DNA from 4 places in the Pantoea sp. SGAir0418 genome. Region 1 is predicted to be linked to each of the others. Evidence: predicted binding sites of a transcription regulator. Region 1 holds the regulator's gene; each other region holds the start of a gene.
What was found. Region 1 encodes PurR, which represses purine synthesis genes. Its sites were predicted from a motif close to CANGCAAACGTTTGCNTG; they were not measured.
Positions count from the first base shown of each region.

Region 2: a site for PurR is predicted at 1,111-1,128, ahead of C1N84_RS07435 (NCS2 family permease). Genes of this name have one in related genera too.
Region 3: a site for PurR is predicted at 2,085-2,102, ahead of purT (formate-dependent phosphoribosylglycinamide formyltransferase). Genes of this name have one in related genera too.
Region 4: a site for PurR is predicted at 2,220-2,237, ahead of C1N84_RS16815 (nucleoside-specific channel-forming protein Tsx). Genes of this name have one in related genera too.

Region 1 is NZ_CP027911.1:2,251,025-2,254,233, forward strand. It holds gene C1N84_RS10345 (C40 family peptidase) at 1-711, shown strand, start outside; gene C1N84_RS10350 (cytochrome bd-I oxidase subunit CydH) at 768-857, opposite strand; gene purR (HTH-type transcriptional repressor PurR) at 1,131-2,156, shown strand; gene punR (DNA-binding transcriptional activator PunR) at 2,153-3,064, opposite strand; gene punC (purine nucleoside transporter PunC) at 3,174-3,209, shown strand, end outside.
Region 2 is NZ_CP027911.1:1,644,180-1,647,388, forward strand. It holds gene C1N84_RS07425 (carbohydrate kinase family protein) at 1-188, shown strand, start outside; gene C1N84_RS07430 (response regulator) at 125-871, opposite strand; gene C1N84_RS07435 (NCS2 family permease) at 1,326-2,624, shown strand; gene C1N84_RS07440 (hypothetical protein) at 2,885-3,209, shown strand, end outside.
Region 3 is NZ_CP027911.1:1,818,679-1,821,887, forward strand. It holds gene C1N84_RS08305 (bifunctional 4-hydroxy-2-oxoglutarate aldolase/2-dehydro-3-deoxy-phosphogluconate aldolase) at 137-790, shown strand; gene purT (formate-dependent phosphoribosylglycinamide formyltransferase) at 869-2,047, opposite strand; gene C1N84_RS08315 (tellurite resistance TerB family protein) at 2,209-2,850, shown strand; gene C1N84_RS08320 (prolyl oligopeptidase family serine peptidase) at 2,970-3,209, shown strand, end outside.
Region 4 is NZ_CP027911.1:3,587,513-3,590,721, reverse strand. It holds gene C1N84_RS16825 (LysR family transcriptional regulator) at 1-558, shown strand, start outside; gene yjdN (VOC family metalloprotein YjdN) at 630-1,067, shown strand; gene C1N84_RS16815 (nucleoside-specific channel-forming protein Tsx) at 1,113-1,979, opposite strand; gene C1N84_RS16810 (sensor histidine kinase) at 2,310-3,209, opposite strand, start outside.

The DNA of each region.
Region 1 (3,209 bases):
GTTAATGCCAGTTTGCAGAAAGCGGAGAAAAAGAACGCGCGTGAAGATGAGCGTCGCAAACGACGCCCGGTGAAAACCACCAGCAAAAAGTCACGCCTGACGTCAGTACAGAAGTTCAGGCTGAAAAAACAGCAGAAAAGCGAAACGGTACTTCAGCACACCACGCAGCGCAAATCCTCACTTAAGCTCAGTGCGAAAAAATATGGTCATCAGCGGCTGGCGAAAAAATCGCGTGACGTTGCCGTTGATGATGAAGTGCAGCAGCTGAGCGGCATTAAAATGAGCAAGGCCCACCGCCTGCGCTATCAAAAAGCACGTGAAACCGCGATGACGAAACTGATGGGCCAGCTGGGTAAACCGTATCAGTGGGGAGGCACCTCACCGCACACCGGTTTCGACTGCAGTGGTTTAGTGTGGTACGCCTACAAAGATCTGGTGAAGTTTAAATTTCCCCGTACCGCTAATGAGATGTATCACCTGCGCGACGCCGCGCCGATCAAGCGCGAGATGCTGGAGAAAGGCGATCTGGTGTTCTTCCGCATCAACAACCGCGGCACCGCCGACCATGTCGGGGTTTATCTGGGCAATGGTAAATTCATTCAGTCTCCGCGCACCGGTAAGGACATTCAGATTAGCGCGCTGGGCGAGGATTACTGGCAGAAGCATTACGTTGGCGCGCGCCGTATGATGACGCCGAAAACCGTGCGCTAACCTCAGCGTTGCGCAACAAAAAAGCCGGTGGCTGTTCAGCAGCACCGGCTTTTTTATTAATGCAGAATGGCGGTAAAGCTAAAGGCAATAATCATCAGCAGAGCAGCGGCGGTGGTGGTCAATGCCAGTTTTAAATCGGTACTCATCACAACTCCTTAGTCACACAGTTTGCATGGTTAAATAATTTTCGCACAGTGATGGGCAAAAATCTCGTGTTATCCGCCCCGGCTTGCTAGAATCGCCGCCTTTCGTTGCGCAACAGATTTAGCGCATGCTGCATTGACAGCCTGCTGAAGGATGTTTCCCTGCCCGATTAAGCAGATTAGCCCTGATATTCAGGGCGCAAAACCATTAGCAGACGCAAACGTTTAACAATATACTTATCAGTAAGTTGCGATAAGCCCAGGAGTACCATTTTCATGGCAACCATTAAAGATGTGGCGAAACGCGCCGGGGTCTCAACCACCACGGTTTCGCATGTCATCAACAAAACGCGTTTTGTCGCGGAAGAGACGCGTAACGCCGTATGGGAAGCGATTAAAGCGCTGCACTACTCACCGAGCGCGGTGGCCCGCAGCCTGAAGGTGAATCACACCAAGACGCTGGGCCTGCTGGCGACCTCCAGCGAAGCGCCCTACTTCGCCGAAATTATTGAAGCCGTGGAGAATCACTGCTTTGAGCGTGGTTACACGCTGATTCTCGGCAACGCGCATAACGATCTGCAAAAACAGCGCGCTTATCTTTCGATGATGGCGCAAAAGCGCGTCGATGGCCTGCTGGTCATGTGCTCCGAATATCCCGACGATCTGCTGCAGATGCTGGAAGAGAACCGCAATATCCCGATGGTGGTCATGGACTGGGGCGAATCGCGCGGGGACTTTACCGATACCGTGCAGGACAATGCGTTCCACGGCGGTTACCTCGCCGGGCGTTACCTGATTGAGCGCGGCCATCGCGACATCGGTGCCATCCCCGGCCAGATGGAGCGCAACACCGGTGGTGGCCGTCATGCGGGTTTTCTGCAGGCGATGCAGGAAGCGGGCATCAGCGTCCGTCCCGAGTGGATTGTGCAGGGTGACTTCGAACCGGAGTCAGGTTATCAGGCAATGCAGCAGATCCTGAACCAGAAACAGCGCCCGACGGCGGTGTTCTGCGGCGGCGATATCATGGCGATGGGCGCGATTTGCGCGGCCGACGAGATGGGACTGCGCGTGCCGCAGGATATTTCGGTAATTGGCTATGACAATGTGCGCAACGCGCGCTACTTCACCCCGGCGCTGACAACCGTGCACCAGCCGAAAGCGCAGCTGGGGGAAAAGGCACTGGAGATGCTGCTGGACCGCATCACCAGCAAACGCGAAGAGCCGCAGACCATTGAAGTGCAGCCCACGCTGATTGAGCGCCGCTCCGTGGCCGATGGCCCGTTCCGCGATTACCGCCGTTAAGCCGCCTTCTCGCTGAGCCACTCGTGGTTCAGCGTCTCCGCATCGCCCAGATATTCCAGTAACCACGCCAGCGCCGGTGACGCGCGCTGCTCAGACCAACTGACGCAACACGGGCTGTCCGGAAACGGCTGCGGCAACGCCAGCTCCACCAGCGCGCCGCTGTCCAGCAGCGGGCGCGCCAGGTGGCCCGGCACCATGCCCACGCACAATCCGGCCTGCAGGCAATCCAGCCCGGTTTCCCACTCCGGCACCACCAGCCGCCGCTGGTTATCCAGCGTCCACGTCATGCGGCGCGGCAGCGCGCGCGACGTATCTTCCAGCACCAGCGACGGCCAGGCGCGCAGGGTTTCGTCATCCAGCTGCGGACTGTGGGCCAGCGCATGCTGCGGACTCACCACGCAGCGCCAGTTGAGCGCGCCCATATCCTGAAAGGCGAAGCGGCCGCCGACCGGAATGGCCTGGGTGGCGCCAATCGCCACATCGACACGACCATCAGCCAGCGCGTCCCACACGCCGTTAAATACTTCGTAGCTGATGATCAGCTCCATATCGGGGAAATGGCGGTAAAAATCCTTTACCAGCTGGCGGGTACGCTGCGGTTTGACGATGCAATCTACCGCGATGCTGAGCTGACCGCGCCAGCCGTTAGCCAGCTGCTGACATTGACGGCGCGTGGCCAGCATTTTTTTGATAACAGAACGCCCTTCACGCACAAAATGCTCGCCTGCTGCCGTCAGCACCACTTCGCGATGCTGCCGCTCAAACAGCGGTACCGCCAGCCAGCCTTCCAGCTGGCGCACGGTATAGCTGATGGCAGAGGGCACGCGGTGCAGCTCCTGCGCCGCCGCGCTAAAACTGCCGGTGCGCGCAACCGCGTCCACCACTTCAAGCGCATATTCTGACCACATAATTTTCCCTTCAAAAATTTTAACAGCACCCTGCAAATATTAGCGTTTCACAAAGCCCGCTGCCCCCTTTTACACTCCCCGCCGTTCAACCTGCCGAATGAGAAAAACCATGCTGTCATCCAAAGGATTTCTGCCTTACCTTGCC
Region 2 (3,209 bases), 610 kb from region 1:
GCCATCAGAACTACAGCCTGCAGCAGACGTTAAAGCTGGCCCATACCTGCGCCAGCTTTAATCTGCATGCGGCCAACGCGCTGGACGGCATCCGGCCACTGAGCGAGATGCAGCGCTGGATGGATCAGGCGATTTGCGTTTCGCGCGCCGCGGCGGACGGGCGCATCACATCGGCGGAAAAAACATAGCCCAGTCCGCGAATGGTGCGGATCAGGATCGGCTGATGCGGATTAGCCTCGATTTTGCGTCTGAGGCGCATGATCAGCACATCAATGGTGCGATCGAACACGTCAAGGCTCTCGCTGTGGGTCAGCTCCAGCAGCTGGTCGCGCGTCAGAACCTTACGCGCGTGGCCGACCAGCGCGCGCAGCAGGCTGTATTCGCCCTGGGTGAGCGGTACGCTTTCACGCTGCGGATTGAACAGCTGACAACGCACATCATCCAGCCGCCAGCCGTTGAACTGCCAGCCCGCATCGGCTGCTGCTTCCGGCTGCGCCAGTCGCCCGCAGCGGCGTAGCGCCGCACGGGCCCGCGCCACCACCACGCGGGGATTAAAGGGTTTGGCGATATAGTCGTCGGCACCCATCTCCAGTCCAACCACCATATCGGCTTCCGATCCCATGCCGGTCAGCATGATCACCAGCAGTTCAGGGCGCTGACGCTGCATCTGCTGTAATACCAGCAGGCCGTTGGTATCGGGCAGCATCATATCCAGCATCACCAGGGAGATTTCCGGATGCTGCGCCAGCAGCGCCAGGGCGTCGCGCCCCTGATGACAGCTATAAACGGTAAACACATGTTCGCTCAGCACATCGTGCAGCAATTCGCAGATGGCACGATCATCATCAACGACCAGAATCGCGGGCTTCATTGCACTGCCTCTTTTGTTGCGAAAGGGTTAAACGCAGTGTAACCCGGCGTTTTTAAGCTGCTGAAACGCGCAGCAGAAACGTGAGCGCCATCGCCTGGCAGAGTGTGAAAGCGTGCGTTACCGCAATATTTCATCCCCTGCTGCGCACGGCGGGAAAACGTTTGCGCGCAGGTGGTGCAATGCACCATAATCGCGCCTCGTTCTGGTTCAGAATTTTCTTAGCCGCAACGGCACGCTGAAACGGAAACGATTGCGTCAGGGAGTGGCATAGCAATTGCTATGTGGACAGGGGATAGCACACGACGTTCTGCTGCCAGCGGTGGCAAAACGCCGGCATAAAAAAATAATTTTCCTCACTTTTTCCGCGTCAGCTTAGCCACCACGCGCGGAATAGCGGGAAAACGCCTTGGCAAGAGAGAGCAGGCCTGCGGGCCGTCTCCGCTGATGAGAGATGATGATGTTAGAAAAACTTTTTAAGTTAAAAGCTCACCACACCACGGTGCGCACCGAAATCATTGCCGGTATCACGACCTTTCTGGCAATGGCCTACATCCTGTTTGTGAACCCCAGCATCCTCGGGGCGACCGGTATGGATAAAGGCTCGGTATTTGTTGCCACCTGTCTGGCCGCGGCCATCGGTTCGATTCTGATGGGCCTGATCGCTAACTATCCGATCGCGCTGGCACCGGGCATGGGCCTGAACGCCTTTTTCACCTACACCGTGGTGCTGCATATGGGCTACACCTGGCAGATCGCGCTGGGTGCGGTGTTCCTCTCGGCGGTGATCTTCTTTGCGCTGTCGATTTTTAAAATTCGCGAATGGATTATTGCCAGCATTCCGCTGCCGCTGCGTGCCGGGATTGCGGCAGGCATTGGCCTGTTCCTCGCACTGATTGCGCTGGAAGGGGCGGGCATCGTGGTGGATAACCCGGCTACGCTGGTCGGTCTGGGCGACCTCACCAAACCGGGTCCGCTGCTGGCGCTGCTTGGCTTCTTTATCATTGTGGTGCTGGAAGCGCGTCGCGTCACCGGAGCCGTACTGATCGGCATTCTGGTTGTTACTTTTATCTCGATGGGCATTGGCCTGACGCCGTTCGCGGGCGTGTTCTCTGCGCCGCCGTCGATTGCGCCGACCTTTATGCAGCTGGATATCGCCGGCGCGTTCAACGTAGGCCTGGTGAGCGTGATCTTTGCGTTCCTGTTTGTCGACGTGTTTGATAACACCGGCACGCTGCTGGGCGTGACGAAACGCGCCGGTCTGGCCGATGAGCAGGGCAACGTGCCGAAAATGGGCCGTGCGCTGATCGCCGATAGCGCCGCTGCGCTGTTCGGTTCACTGCTGGGTACCTCAACCACCACCAGCTATGTGGAGTCCGCTGCGGGCGTCAGCGCCGGCGGCCGTACCGGTCTGACGGCGATTGTGGTCGCCATTCTGTTCCTGCTCAGCCTGTTCTTCTCGCCACTGGCGGGTAGCGTGCCGGTCTACGCCACGGCGCCAGCGCTGCTGTTCGTCGCGGTGCTGATGGCTTCCGGTCTGGCAGAAATTGACTGGAAAGATGTCACCACGGCGGCACCGGTCACCGTGACCGCGCTGACCATGCCGCTGACTTACTCGATCGCCAACGGTATCGCCTTTGGTTTTATTACCTGGACGGTGGTGAAACTGCTGAGTGGCCGCACCAAAGAGGTCAATGCGGCGCTGGTGATTCTGTCGATTCTGTTTGTGATTAAACTCGGCTGGCTGAGTGCCTGATTCTGTGTTACGGAAGCCCGCCCGGGCTTCCGTGTAATTTGTTACATTCGCGCAATGATTGTTTGCGTGATGTCTCGCAATTCCTGCCCGTCCCCACTTTTCTCTTTCAGGCCTGTTGTTTACTGTCTCTCCGTAAATTCTGCCATGCGCAAATTTTTTGCCTGCAGTGGCGGGATCGTGGAATGTTTAATCGCTGCCGCTCTGCTTAAATAGCGGTGTAGTGAGGCGATGACACAAGGTTGCTGAAGAAGGACAAGATAATGGATTATCCCGTTTGCACGCTGCCGCATCGGTTGCCGCCTCGCCTTCTGGCGTTAAGAAATCAGGGAGCACCGCTAATGGTACGATTAACCCAACACGTAGAACAGCTGGCGAACACCACCCAGCTGTTACAGCAGGATGTTGCGGTCCTGACCGCGCGTTTTGAAAACCTTGCAACCAGAGCGGACGTGGAACGCGTGCGTACCGAACAGGGACTGATGTGCAATCAACTGATGAATGAGATCGGGCAGGTGGAGAAACGCATCGATAAAAATTTCGAACGGTTAAATGACAGACTGATCTGGACCCTCATGTTGCCGGCTC
Region 3 (3,209 bases), 430 kb from region 1:
GCAATCATTCAAAAATGAACCGCGGTTTCAAAAATTGATGATATCCAATAGACGTCCGTCCGGCCGATCTTGTATGGTAGGGCTCTCTTTCTGACAGCCGGACCGCGCGTTGGGCTGTCTCTCCTGAGGAAACGTAATGAAGAACTGGAAAACGAGTGCGGAACAGATTCTGACTACCGGCCCGGTTGTGCCGGTGATTGTCGTCAACAAGCTGGAACATGCGGTGCCGATGGCCAAAGCGCTGGTCGCAGGTGGCGTACGCGTGCTGGAAGTGACGCTGCGCACGCCGGTAGCAATGGATGCGCTGCGGGCAATGATCAAAGAAGTTCCGGAAGCGATTGTGGGTGCCGGCACGGTGATCAATACCCAGCAGCTGAAAGAAGTGACCGACGCCGGTGCGCAGTTTGTCATTAGCCCGGGGCTCACCGAACCGCTGCTCAAGGCGGCGGTGGAAGGACCGGTGCCACTGATTCCTGGCATCAGCACCGTGTCGGAACTGATGGTTGGTATGGATTATGGTTTGCGCGAGTTCAAGTTCTTCCCGGCAGAGGCGAACGGCGGCGTCAAAGCGCTGGCGGCGATTGGTGGTCCATTCCCGCAGGTGCGTTTCTGCCCGACCGGCGGCATTTCACCAGCCAACTATCGTGACTATCTGGCGCTGAAAAGCGTGCTGTGTATTGGCGGTTCGTGGCTGGTGCCAAACGATGCGCTGGAGAGCGGCGACTGGGATCGCATTACGCAGCTGGCGCGTGAGGCAGTGGCGGGCGCGGCTTCCCCCGCTGATCGGTAATAACGCTGCCGCACAGAGGCTACGCGGCAGCAATCCATCTTTACGGGTGGTGATGACAACGCTTCACCACCCGGGCAATCAGCCCTGAACCTGCACCGCCGCGGCGCTGGCAATGGCGCGAGCCACGGCATCATCGGTGCTGTCACCGGTCGCCAGCGCGACACCCAGACGGCGCTGCCCCGCAATTTCCGGCTTACCAAACAGGCGCAGCTGCAAACCGGCGCCAAGTGCGGCTTCCACATTCACAAACTGCACGTTGTGGCTATCGAGCTGTGGCAGGATCACCGCCGAAGCAGCCGGTCCATACTGGCGAATGCCGCCAATCGGCAGGCCGAGGAAGGCGCGCACGTGCAGCGCGAACTCAGAGAGATCCTGCGAAATCAGCGTCACCATACCGGTATCGTGCGGACGCGGAGAGACTTCGCTGAACACCACCTCGTCGCCGCACACAAACAGCTCCACGCCAAACAGGCCGTAACCGCCCAGCGCTTTCACCACGTTAGCGGCGATGTCCTGCGCGCGCTGCAGGGCCAGTTCGCTCATCTGCTGCGGCTGCCAGGATTCACGATAATCACCGTCTTCCTGACGATGACCAATTGGCGCGCAAAAGTGGATGCCGTCCACCGCGCTGATGGTCAGCAGGGTGATTTCAAAATCGAACTTCACGACGCCCTCGACAATCACCCGGCCCGCGCCCGCGCGTCCGCCTTGCTGCGCGTAATCCCAGGCGTGATCCAGCTGGCTGGCTTCGCGAATGAAACTCTGGCCTTTACCGGAGGAGCTCATTACCGGTTTCACGATGCAGGGAAAACCGATCTCGTGCGCGGCCGCGACGAAACGCGCTTTGCTATCCGCAAACTGATAGGTTGAGGTCGGTAACGCCAGCTCTTCTGCCGCCAGACGGCGAATGCCTTCGCGGTTCATGGTCAGACGCGCAGCACGGGCCGTCGGCACCACTTTTTGCCCCTGCGCTTCCAGCTCCAGCAGTTTTTCGGTGGCGATGGCTTCAATTTCCGGCACCACAAAGTGGGGCTGCTCCTGCGCAATCAGCGCCGCCAGTGCGTCACCGTCCAGCATGTTAATGACGTGGCTGCGATGCGCAACGTGCATCGCCGGGGCATCGGCATAGCGATCGACGGCGATCACTTCCACCCCGAGACGCTGACACTCCAGCGCCACCTCTTTGCCCAATTCACCTGAACCTAACAGCATGACACGCGTTGCGGCAGGACGCAGCGCGGTTCCGAGAGTCGTCATAATTTCACCTTAGCAGTCAAAATGCGCGCGCAGTATAAACGAAAACGTTTGCGTACTCACGCATTGCGCACGTCCGGCTTTGCCATACTTTGCCGGCTCTGACGTTAACTGACACAGCGTGCGGCAGCATAGTGAGCGGAAACTTAAACAGGAGTTAAACGATGAGTAACTGGCTGCAGCAAATTCAATCGGTTCTGGCAAAGAAGGGCGGTGACGGCAAATCAGGCGGCCTGAGCGATATGCTGGCACCCGGCGCGCTCGGTGGCCTGGCGGGTTTACTGGTTGCCAGCAAATCGTCGCGCAAGCTATTAACCAAATACGGCGGCACCGCGCTGCTGGTCGGTGGCGGCGCCGCGGCAGGCGCGGTGCTGTGGAATAAATACAAGCAGCGCGTGCGTGAAACCCATCAGGATGAGCCTGCGTTTGGCCAGCTGCAGACGCCGCTCGACCAGCGCGCGGAGCGACTGGTAACCGCGCTGGTGTTTGCTGCGAAAAGCGACGGGCACATTGACGATCGCGAGCGCACGGCCATCGAGCAGAATATCCATCAGGCCGGTTACGGTGCGCAGGCGGAAGCGCTGATTCAGCAGGCAATGAACCGTCCGCTCGATCCGCAGTGGCTGGCCGCCGACGTGAAAAACGAAGAGGAAGCGCTGGAACTCTATTTCCTTAGCTGCGCGGCGATCGATGTCGATCATTTCATGGAACGCAGTTATCTCTCCGCGCTCGGCGATGCGCTAAAAATTCCGCAGGACGTGCGCGACGGTATTCAGCGCGACATCGCGGCGGAAAAAGCGGCCTGAGTCACGCCGGGGGCGGCTGTGGCGGCCTCCGGTTACACTTCGCGTGCGTTTCCGGCTTGGCTTCCTCTGCCAGAAGTGCCACGCTTGCAGGATGTCGTCTTTCAGGGAGAAACTCTGTAATGAATCAGCCGCAAGCGAAAAAAATCCCCCACCACATGACGTTACACGGCGAAACGCGCACCGATAACTATTTCTGGCTGCGTGATGATGACCGGCAAAACCCCGAGGTACTGGCTTATCTGGAGGCGGAAAACCGCTACGGTAAAGCGATGATGGCTTCTCAGGATGCGCTGCAGGATCGGGTGCTGAAGGAGATTATCGATCGGCTGCCGGCGCAGGACCACTCGGTACCGTATGTG
Region 4 (3,209 bases), 1.3 Mb from region 1:
ACCCAGTTTCATCGTGAATATCCACTGGTGAAAGTGCGTATCGTTGAGGGCCAGCTGGTGTCGATGGTGCATGAACTGCGTCAGGGCGCGCTGGATTTCACCATCAATACCTACGACCGGCATCACTTCGATCAGGAGCTGATTTTCGAGCGGCTGATGCAGCGCGAGTATCAGGTGGTGATGCGTAAAGGGCATCCGATGGCGCATGCGCGCTCGCTGGCCGAGTTGCAACATTGCAACTGGACCATGCCGACGCCGCAGGGCAGTTATTACCGACTGCTGCATGACCTGTTCGGTGAGCGCGGCATGGCACCCAAAATCGCGGTGACCTGCGAGACCTTTATGGCCTGCACCAGCCTGGTGGCGAAGAGTGATTTTGTCAGCATCATTTCGCGCGACGTAATTGAAGACCCTACGCACGGCGGGCAGCTGATCGCGCTGGATCTCGACGATCCGCTGCCGAAAGCCACCTTCTATCTGATTCAGCGTAAAGACACCGCGCTGACGCCGATGAGCGCTTACATGGCGCAGCTGTTCCGCCGCTACTGCCAGCCGTGACGGGCGAAAAACTGCATCGTCTACACTTTAGGTGTACGACACGCGTTAACGCACTCTCAACGGAGGTTACGATGCAGGTGAGTCCTTATTTATTTCTCTATGGCCGCTGTGAAGAAGCCATTGCCTTCTATCTGGAGGCCACCGGCGGCGAAATTCTGCAAAAAATGACGTTTGGTGATATGCCGGAGCAGGGCGAGCAGGTGGGCGATCGGTCGGCGCCGCCGCTGCCGCCGGAAAAGATTATGCATGCGCATCTGCGCATTGGTCAGGGCGAGCTGATGCTGAGTGATGGCAATACCGCCCAGCCACCGGCGTCCGAGCATGCCGGTTATGCGGTGAGCCTGGCCACGCCAGATGAAGCGGAGGGTAAAGCCTGGTTTGATAAGCTCTCTGCGGGCGGCAAAGTGACCACTGAATGGCAGAAAACCTTCTGGTCGAACGGCTTCGGGATGTTTATCGATAAGTTTGGCATCCCATGGCGCATCAACGTGGTGAAGCCACAGGCGTAACCGACTGGCGTGGCCGCGATGGTGAGCGGCCACGCCGGAAGCGGTTTAGAAGTTGTAACCCACCACCAGGTAGTAACCCCAGCCGGTTGATTTCACTTCAAACGGACCGTTGCCGAAGTTTAGCTCCTGGCCATCAGCCCACTGGCCGCCGTTGTGGAAGTAACGCGCCACGGTAGAGACATGCCAGTGATCGTAGTTCAGCGACAGAATGTGGCTGGAGGCAATCGAGTTGCTGGTGCGCGAGCGGTCAGACTTGTCACGCAGATCGGAGCCCCAGTCAAAGTTGGTGAAGCCGATATAGCTCAGCTTGCCGCCCCACAGGTCGGTAATCGGCACAAAGTATTTCACCTTGAAGCGATAACCATCCCAGCTGTTTTCGTTCGCCGCACCGTAGTTTTCCCACTGGTATTTCGCGTACACGTTCAGTGACAGGCCGATATCGCTATGGGTATCGATGTCAGTACCCAGACCCATGTACCAGGTATTCTGACGGCTGTCGCTGTTGCGACCCATGTCGTAGATGTAGTTGTTAGCGAAGTACCACTCTTTGAACGGTCCGAACGCCAGGCTGGTGCCGGTCAGCTTATCAATGGAGAAGCGTGGCTCAATTTCCATGAACATCGGCGAACCGTGGTCAAAAATACCGTTGGCATTGCTATTACCCACGCCAAAGAAGTTGGTCAGGTCAAGGTAGCCGTAGAAATCAAACCAGTCCTTTTTAGTAAAGGCTTCGTATTCGAGATACACATCATTGTTGAACTGGGGTCCGAAGCGGGTGTGATAACTGCCTACCACGTTCACGCTCTGATGCCACCAGTCAGAAAGGTACTGCGGATCGCTTTCCGCCGCCTGTGCGGCGCCGGTCCAGCTACTGGCCAGTAAGGCCCCTGCTATCAACGTTTTAAATTTCATTATTTTTTAACCACTTGCTCGTGATCGCCGCGCAAATGCTGCGATCGGGTGAAATCGATCCCAGGGGATGGGCAGTGTGCTGTTGTCGCCGGTCTGACGCGCCGGATTTTCAGGCCCGCGTAATGTGCCTGTAACAGAGCGATAGAAAATAGATTTTGATCACGTTTGTCAAAAAGTGTTGCATTTGGATTCAGTAAATATGTGAAGTTGATCACATAAAGGCCGTGTAACGAACGGAACCCCGCAACCGTTTACGTTGTCGGGATACGCAGAGAACTGGCAGGAGAAGAAAATAGCCGGCGCGGATTATCGCGCCGGAGAGGAAAGACGTCAGGGAAGGGTTACGCGCACCTGCAGGCCACACACTTCACCCTGCGGGTTAAGGCAATTCGACAGCGCCACCTGCATCTGATGCTTCTGCGCCACGCTGCGCACGATCGACAATCCTAAGCCGCTGCCCTGCGCCTGGACATCCGGCGAGCGGGTAAAGCGATCGAAGGCGCGCTCAATAAACGACTCCGGCATGCCGGGGCCGTTATCGACAATATCCACTACCGTATGATGACCGACGCGATGCAGCAGCACATCCACCAGGCTGCCCTCCGGCGTGTGCAGCATGGCGTTGCCGATCAGGTTATCGAACAGGCTGCGCAGATCTGAGCGGCTGGCGTGCAGACGATAGTGCGCAGTGCCGTTGAAGCCGATATCAATGCCGCGCTTGTCAGCCACCACCATCAGCTGCTCAATGCTCTCCTTCAGCAGGTCATCAAGCTCAATGGTCTCGACGCTGGCGACCACGGACTGATCCTCCTGGCGTGAGATATTCAGCAACTGCGTCACCAGATGGCGCGTGCGCGTGACGCCCGCTTCCAGCTGATCAAACTGGCGGCTGGCTTCGCCCGGCAGGATGTGCTGACGCAGGTTCTCCAGCTGTAACGTGACGGCGGTGACCGGCGTGCGCAGTTCATGCGCGGCATCCTCAAGGAACTGGCGCTGTGACGACCAGGCCGCGCGTAGTTTATCCAGTAGCGAGTTATAGGCATCGACCAGCGGCAGCACTTCGTCCGGCAGACCGTCCGGCGACACGCTGTGCGGATGCAGGGTTTCTTGCGCCGCAATCTGGCGCGACGCTACGCGCAGATCGCGCGTAATGGCCCGTACCACCAGCCAAATCACCAGCAGCGACAGCGGCATCATCAGGATGAGCGGAATGATGGCGGAGAGTACGCG